2 linked regions of the Fodinicurvata sp. EGI_FJ10296 genome follow. The protein of the gene in region 1 binds, or shares a complex with, the protein of each later gene. Links are inferred from orthologs where the notes say so. Each region holds a gene or a part of one and is shown on either strand. Other genes may lie near its edges.

Region 1 (3,185 bases):
TCGGCCGTCCTCGATCATGGCAAGGCCGGCAATCGGCGTTCGACAGGAACCGTCCAGCGCCGCCAGAAATCCCCGCTCCATGGCGACGCGAGCGCCGGTGCCAGGGCAGTGGAGGGCGGCGACACGCAGCGCCGTCGCCTCGTCGGATCGCCGGATCTGCAGCCCGATCGCGCCCTGCGCGACGGCCGGCATGATTTCCGACGGCTCCACGACGATGCTGCCGTCACCGACGGCGTGGCCGAGGCGATTCAGTCCGGCCAGCGCCAGCATGGTGGCGTCGACCTCGCCGCGCTCAAGCTTCGCGAGCCGGGTCGCGACATTGCCGCGCAGGACGCTGACGCGCAGATCCGGCCGCAGCGCCAGAACCTGAGCCTGCCTGCGAAGAGAGGCCGTTCCGACCATCGAACCGGCGGGCAGGCTGGAGAGGGTTTCGCCGCCGCGCGCGAACCACACGTCGCGCGGGTCTTCGCGCGGCAGCAGGGCAGCGAGAACCATGTTATCCGGCAGTAGTGTCGGGACATCCTTCATCGAATGGACACAGAGATCGATGTCGCCCTCGTCGAGCGCCTGATCCAGTTCCTTCGTGAACAGGCCCTTGCCGCCGATTTCCGCCAATGGACGGTCCAGAATCCGGTCACCGGTGGTCTTGATGACGACGATCTCGATTGGCTGCGCGCCATCCGGACCCGGCGCCAGATCGGGGTGTGCAGCGGCAAGTCTGTCGCGTACTTCGTGCGCCTGGGCGAGGGCGAGCGGACTGCCGCGCGTTCCGATGCGCAGTTTCGTCGGCATTGACCGGGCGGCTGGGCTCGGCGATATAACGTTGGTCATGCCGTCGGGTTTAGAAGCCCCGTCGCCCCGGGTCAACAGGGGAGCGGCGCCCGGCCATCCTTCCGACCGGCCCACCATCAGACCGGCACGCTGTCAACACGGAACGCCAGCATCATGTATGTGCTCGGAATCGAGACCTCCTGCGATGAAACGGCGGCGGCAGTGGTCGATGCCGATCGGCGTATCCTGTCCAATATCGTCCTGACCCAGTTGGAGGACCACCGTCCTTATGGCGGCGTGGTGCCTGAAGTTGCCGCACGCGCGCATCTGAAGCACCTGACGCCGATCGTGCGCAAGGCGCTGGCCGAAGCGGGACTAAACCTGGCGGATATCGACGGCGTTGCCGCGACAGCCGGACCCGGTCTTATCGGCGGCGTCATGGTCGGGACAACCGCCGCCAAGGCCATGGCCTTCGCCGCCGGCAAGCCGTTTCTGGCGATCAATCACCTGGAAGGGCACGCGCTGACGCCGCGCCTGACGGACGATGTCGCCTTTCCCTATCTGTTGCTGCTGGTTTCCGGGGGTCATTGCCAGTTGCTCATCGTCGAGGGCGTTGGCCGGTATCGGCGTCTGGGGACGACCATGGACGATGCCGTCGGCGAGGCCTTCGACAAGGTCGCGAAATGCCTGGGCCTCGGCTATCCCGGCGGCCCGGCCCTGGAGCGCGCCGCTGCCGACGGCGATCCCGAGAGCTACGACCTGCCCCGGCCGCTGATCGGGCGCGCCGGGTGCGAATTCTCGTTCTCCGGGCTGAAAACGGCCGTGCGCCAGATCGTCGACCGGCAACCGCCGGGCCCGCTGACCTACAGCGTCGTCGCTGATCTGGCCGCATCGTTTCAGGCGGCGGCGGCTGATGCCCTGGCCGACCGGACGGGCAACGCCCTGGCGATCGCCCGGAAGTACCTTGCCCAGCAGGAAAAGGGCTTGGGACTGACCGCACTCGTTGTCGCCGGGGGTGTTGCCGCGAACCGGACCATCCGCACCCGGCTCGCGGCGCTGGCCGAGACGGATGGGCTTCCGTTCGTTGCGCCGCCGCTTGCTCTGTGTACGGACAACGGGGCGATGATCGCCTGGGCCGGCGTCGAGCGGCTGCGCCTGGGGCTGGTCGACGGGCTGGATGCCCGCGCACGGCCCAGGTGGCCGCTCGACCCGGATGCCACGCCAGTCGCCGGGGCGGGGGTCAAGGCCTGACCATCCGGAGCCACTCTTCTGTAATGCGCCCACGTGACGCTTTGGAGAATTCGGGGTAGGCTCTGGCCGCCGCCGAGTCGCGACAACGAACCAAGGACTTCCAATCATGCATTTCGTCATTCAATGCACCGACAAGCCCGGATCCGCGGAAATACGCCGCGACAACCGCCAGGCTCATCTCGCCCACCTGGAACGTCATGCCGATCAGGTCGTGGCCGCCGGGCCAACGCTCGACGACAGCGGTGAGGCGATGACAGGTTCGGTGCTCGTGATGACGTTTCCGGATCGGGCGGCGGTCGATGCCTTTTGCGCCGACGACCCGTATGCCAGGGCCGGTTTGTTCGAGAGCGTCACGATCACGCCCTGGCGCAAGGTATTCCCGAAGTAACAACCACCTGCCTGAACGGGGGAAATGCCGCGATGGCATATTGGCTTGTCAAATCCGAGCCGGCCACATGGTCGTGGGACGACCAGATGTCTGTGGAGTCGGAACATTGGGACGGTGTGCGCAATTATCAGGCGTCGAACAATCTGAAAGCCATGCGCATTGGCGATCAGGCGTTCTTCTACCATTCCCAGAAGGGAAAGGAGATCGTCGGCATCGTCGAGGTCGTGAAGGAATACTATCCCGATCCCAGCGACTCGTCCGGCCGCTTCGGCATGGTCGATTTCAAGGCCGTCCGCCCGTTGAAGACGCCGGTAACGCTGGCGGCCATCAAAGAGCATCCGGAATTGAAGGAGATGCCGCTGGTCCGCCAGTCGCGGCTATCCGTGATGCCGGTATCCGACGAGCATTGGGCGCTGGTCTGCGAACTTGGCGGTACTACCGCCTGAGCGCGAAGACGTCTTTCGATTTGCGGCTATCGAACCGCAGCGGCAAGATTGCGGGCCGCGCGGGCTGTTTCGGCGCGGGTCGCCATGCCGCAACGGGTGTCATCGACGGCAATTCCCAGATCGTCGCAAAGCCGGATGGCGGCCGGGTCGCCGCTGTCGTGCAGCAGACCGAGCAGCGCGTCGAGGGTGGCGCGGTGCCCGTCCCGCTCAGACTGTTCTCCGTCTTGCACTTCCCCGCATTCTTGATCGACATGTTCGTTGGCGCTTTGGGCCGGGGTCGGCTGCGGCGTAAAACTTTCGGGTTCCATGAGTGGCGGCTCGGCTTGGTT
Region 2 (3,288 bases), on another replicon or contig:
TCGGTGTGGTCATGATGATGGGCATGCGCATTGGCATCACCGGGGCCGGATCGGGTGTCGTCGTCGGGCGAAGGGGAAGTCATGACCGGCGCTCGCTGCTGTCAGGGATTACGATAGTGAAGCAGATTGCGCCCGCAGTCGGCAAGCCGATCGCGCTTAATCGGGCACGCCGCGCGTCGTGGAATATTCGAAATGACGCGGCGTGTCCGGGTGAAGGTGCCGGTGGATGGCATGGGCGGCAGCTGCGGCCTCGGCGAATCCGGTGAGGATCAGCTTGAGCTTGTGCGGATATGTCGCCACGTCACCCACGGCGAACAGGCCCGGCGTGTCGGTTGCTGCCGTGCCGGGGTCCACCGGAATCCGCCCGCGTTCGATCGCTGGTCCCCAGTCGTGTATCGGCCCCAGCGACGTCGCCAGACCATGGAACGGCAGCAACAGATCGGCCGGAATGCTTTGGCGTTGGCCATCGAGATCGGTGATTTCGACAGCCGTCAGGCGTTTGCCGTCGCCGGTGAGACCGGCGAGCTGCCACGGAGTCATCAGCGTGACGCGCCCCTCAGCGGCCAGCGCGTGCAGGCGGCCGACGCTGGCCGGTGCGGCACGAAACTTGTCGCGCCGGTGGACGAGCGTGACGGCGGCCGCCACGCCGGCGAGGTCGACGGCCCAGTCCACGGCGCTGTCGCCGCCGCCGGCGATCACGACCCGCCGTCCGCGCAGATCGTCCTTGCGGCGGACGACATACTGAACGCTGCCACCGGCCTCATAGCCATCGAGTCCCGGCAGCGGCGGACGATTGGGGCCGAACGCACCGACGCCAGCGGCGATGATGACCGCACCGGCCGCGATATGAGTATCGGCCGTGGTCACCGCGTGCCAGCGGCCGTCAGGAGTGGCGGCGAGGTCGCGCACCTGCTGGCTCAGGTGATACTGGGGCCGGAACGGACGCGCCTGGGCTTCGAGCCGGTCGATCAGCCCCGACGCCGTGACATGGGGCATGCCGGGAATGTCATAGATCGGCTTTTCCGGGTAAAGCGCCGTACATTGCCCGCCGGGCGCGTCAAGCGCATCGACCACATGACAGGTCAGGTCCAGCATGCCGCACTGGAAAATCGCGAACAGGCCCACCGGTCCGGCGCCGACGATCAGGACGTCGGTTTGATGGTGGACAGGGCCGGGCACGGCGTTTACGGCTGAAGTGTCGGCGGCAGGCATGGGCTGGCATCCGGTGACGCCGGGCGCGCCCGGCACTGCGGTGCTATTTGGCCGATCGCCGCCGCAGGCGCAAGGCCGGGGCTCGGTGATCCCGGGTTCAGTGATCGTTGACGGCGTATCGAGGGAGAGGCTGGATGACGTTTCTCGCGGACGAGCAGGCGACCGCCGATTTCGGCGCGCGACTGGCGGACGTGTTGCGGCCGGGCGATGTCGTCTGCCTTCACGGCGATCTGGGCGCGGGCAAATCGGCGCTGGCGCGGGCGGCGATCCGCAGCCTTGCCGCCGATCCGGCGCTTGAGGTGCCGAGCCCGACCTTTACCCTGGTCCAGGTATACGATACCCGAATCGGCAGCGTCTGGCACTTTGATCTCTATCGTTTGTCCGACCCCGAGGAAGCGATCGAACTGGGCTGGGAGGAGGCGCTGGTGTCGGGGATCGTGCTGCTGGAATGGCCCGAGCGATTGGGCACGTTATTGCCGACCGATCACATCGATGTCCGGCTCGACATCGGCGCTGGCGGGGCCGGGCGGACGGTGACGGTTTCGGTGCCCGATACCGATGACGATCTGGGCGCGCGCTTTGCCGGATTTCACGAAGCCGGTGCCGCTTCGAGGCGCGCATGACGGCGGTTACCGATCCGCAGTGCCGGGGCGTGTTCACCATTGCCTCGGGGCGTCCGTTTCTGGACGATCTGGTTGCGGGCATCGTGGCCCGCTGGGGCGACGCGCCCGAGGCGCTTGCCGATATCACGCTGCTGTTGCCGAACCGGCGCGCCTGCCGAGCCCTGCGTGAGGCTTTCCTGCGCCGGGCGGGCGAGAAGGGTCAGCACAGTCTGCTGCTGCCGACCATGAGCCCGATTGGCGACATCGACCCCGACGCGCTCGGTCTCGCGGCCGAAGACCTTCCGGCCATCGCTGCGGCGATGGATCTGCCGCCGGCGGTCGATCCCATGCGCCGGCGCCTGCTGCTGGCCCGGCTCGTGGCGCGCTTCGACCCCACGATGTCGCCCGACAGATCGGTCTGGCTGGCTGACGAACTGGCGCGGCTGCTCGATCAGGTGGCCACGGAACAGGTATCGTTCGACGGCCTCGACGTGCTGGTGCCTGAAGAATTGGCCGGGCATTGGCAGAGCATTCTCGACTTCCTGAAAATCGTAACCCAGGCCTGGCCGTCGGTGCTTGAGGACGAGGGCGCCGTCGACGCGGCCACCCGCCGCAACGCCGTGCTGGCAGCCCAGGCGGCCGCGTGGCGCCAGTCGCCGCCGGCAACGCCGGTCATCATCGCCGGGTCGACCGGCTCGATTCCGGCGACATCGGCGCTGATGGAAGCCGTGGCCGGGCTGCCGGCGGGCTGTGTCGTGGTGCCGGGGCTGGATGCCGCGCTCGATGACCTGAGCTGGGAGGCGGTTGACGAAACGCATCCGCAGTTCGGTTTGCATGGGTTGCTGTCCCGCATCGGCGTCGACCGCACCGCCGTTGGGCCCTGGTCGGACCCGCCGGAGGGCGAGCCGGGCCGCCACGACTTGCGGCCCGGCGTGGCCGCGGCGCGGCGCCAGCTTGCGTCGGAGGTCATGCGGCCGGCCGTGACGACCGAGCATTGGCGTGTCGGCGCCATACCGCCGACATGCCTTGAGGGGTTGATCCGCATCGATGCCGACAGCCCGCGTGAGGAAGCCGACGTCGTCGCCCTGATCATGCGCGAAGCATTGGAAGAGCCCGAGCGCACCGCCGCGCTGGTCACGCCGGACAGGGCCCTGGCGCGGCGCGTCGGCGCCGTGCTGACCCGCTGGGGCGTCAGCGTCGACGACAGTGCCGGCCGGCCGCTGCGCGAGGCACCGGTCGGGGCGTTCCTTCATCTCGTTGCGCAAGCGGCGGAAACCGGCTGTGCACCGGTGCGTCTGCTGTCCTTGTTGAAGCACCCGCTGGCAGCTCTTGGGATGGACCGCGCCGCCGTGCGGCGCATGGTGGAGGCGCTGGAAGTCGGCGTGTTGCGGGGACCGTCGCCGGAGCCTGGGCTGGCCGGACTGCGCCGCCGTGTCGAGCGTGTCGGCGACCCTGCCGCGCGCGAGGAAATATC

What was found.
Region 2: the proteins of tsaD (region 1) and tsaE are in contact, whole or in part, in a crystal structure (PDB 6N9A), measured with the Thermotoga maritima proteins. The link is inferred for Fodinicurvata sp. EGI_FJ10296 from one-to-one orthologs. Residues at the interface, in WP_004082750.1 of Thermotoga maritima: Cys10, Asp11, Arg49, His50, Leu82, Gly84, Gly135, Gly136, Glu154, Thr155, Leu156, Asp157, Asp158, Ser159, Glu162, Asp165, Lys166, Arg169, Leu170, Tyr175, Lys213, Thr214, Leu217, Tyr218, Gln221, Arg222, Asn324; in WP_004082108.1 of Thermotoga maritima: Leu37, Gly38, Lys46, Lys57, Val59, Lys60, Ser61, Thr63, Phe64, Thr65, Leu66, Met67, Val69, Pro71, Tyr82, Arg83, Leu84, Asp86, Asp88, Phe89, Asp93, Ile128, Asp130, Glu131, Arg134.

What each region holds. Positions count from the first base shown.
Region 1 is NZ_JBFCVL010000010.1:39,969-43,153, reverse strand. What follows is about bases 112-2,983. They hold tsaD (tRNA (adenosine(37)-N6)-threonylcarbamoyltransferase complex transferase subunit TsaD), read left to right. Parts: upstream 112-945; coding sequence 946-2,022; downstream 2,023-2,983. Other genes in these bases: ABZ728_RS20115 (hypothetical protein), read right to left, coding at 2,883-2,983; ABZ728_RS20120 (EVE domain-containing protein), read left to right, coding at 2,443-2,856; ABZ728_RS20125 (YciI family protein), read left to right, coding at 2,129-2,410; hemC (hydroxymethylbilane synthase), read right to left, coding at 112-792. Also shown: more of hemC, read right to left, coding at 1-111; more of ABZ728_RS20115, read right to left, coding at 2,984-3,185.
Region 2 is NZ_JBFCVL010000001.1:727,530-730,817, forward strand. The notes cover bases 116-3,090. They hold tsaE (tRNA (adenosine(37)-N6)-threonylcarbamoyltransferase complex ATPase subunit type 1 TsaE), read left to right. Parts: upstream 116-1,346; coding sequence 1,347-1,835; downstream 1,836-3,090. Other genes in these bases: ABZ728_RS03275 (NAD(P)/FAD-dependent oxidoreductase), read right to left, coding at 157-1,212; addB (double-strand break repair protein AddB), read left to right, coding at 1,832-3,090. Outside these bases: nthA (nitrile hydratase subunit alpha), read right to left, coding at 1-83; more of addB, read left to right, coding at 3,091-3,288. UniProt on the Escherichia coli protein: Required for the formation of a threonylcarbamoyl group on adenosine at position 37 (t(6)A37) in tRNAs that read codons beginning with adenine.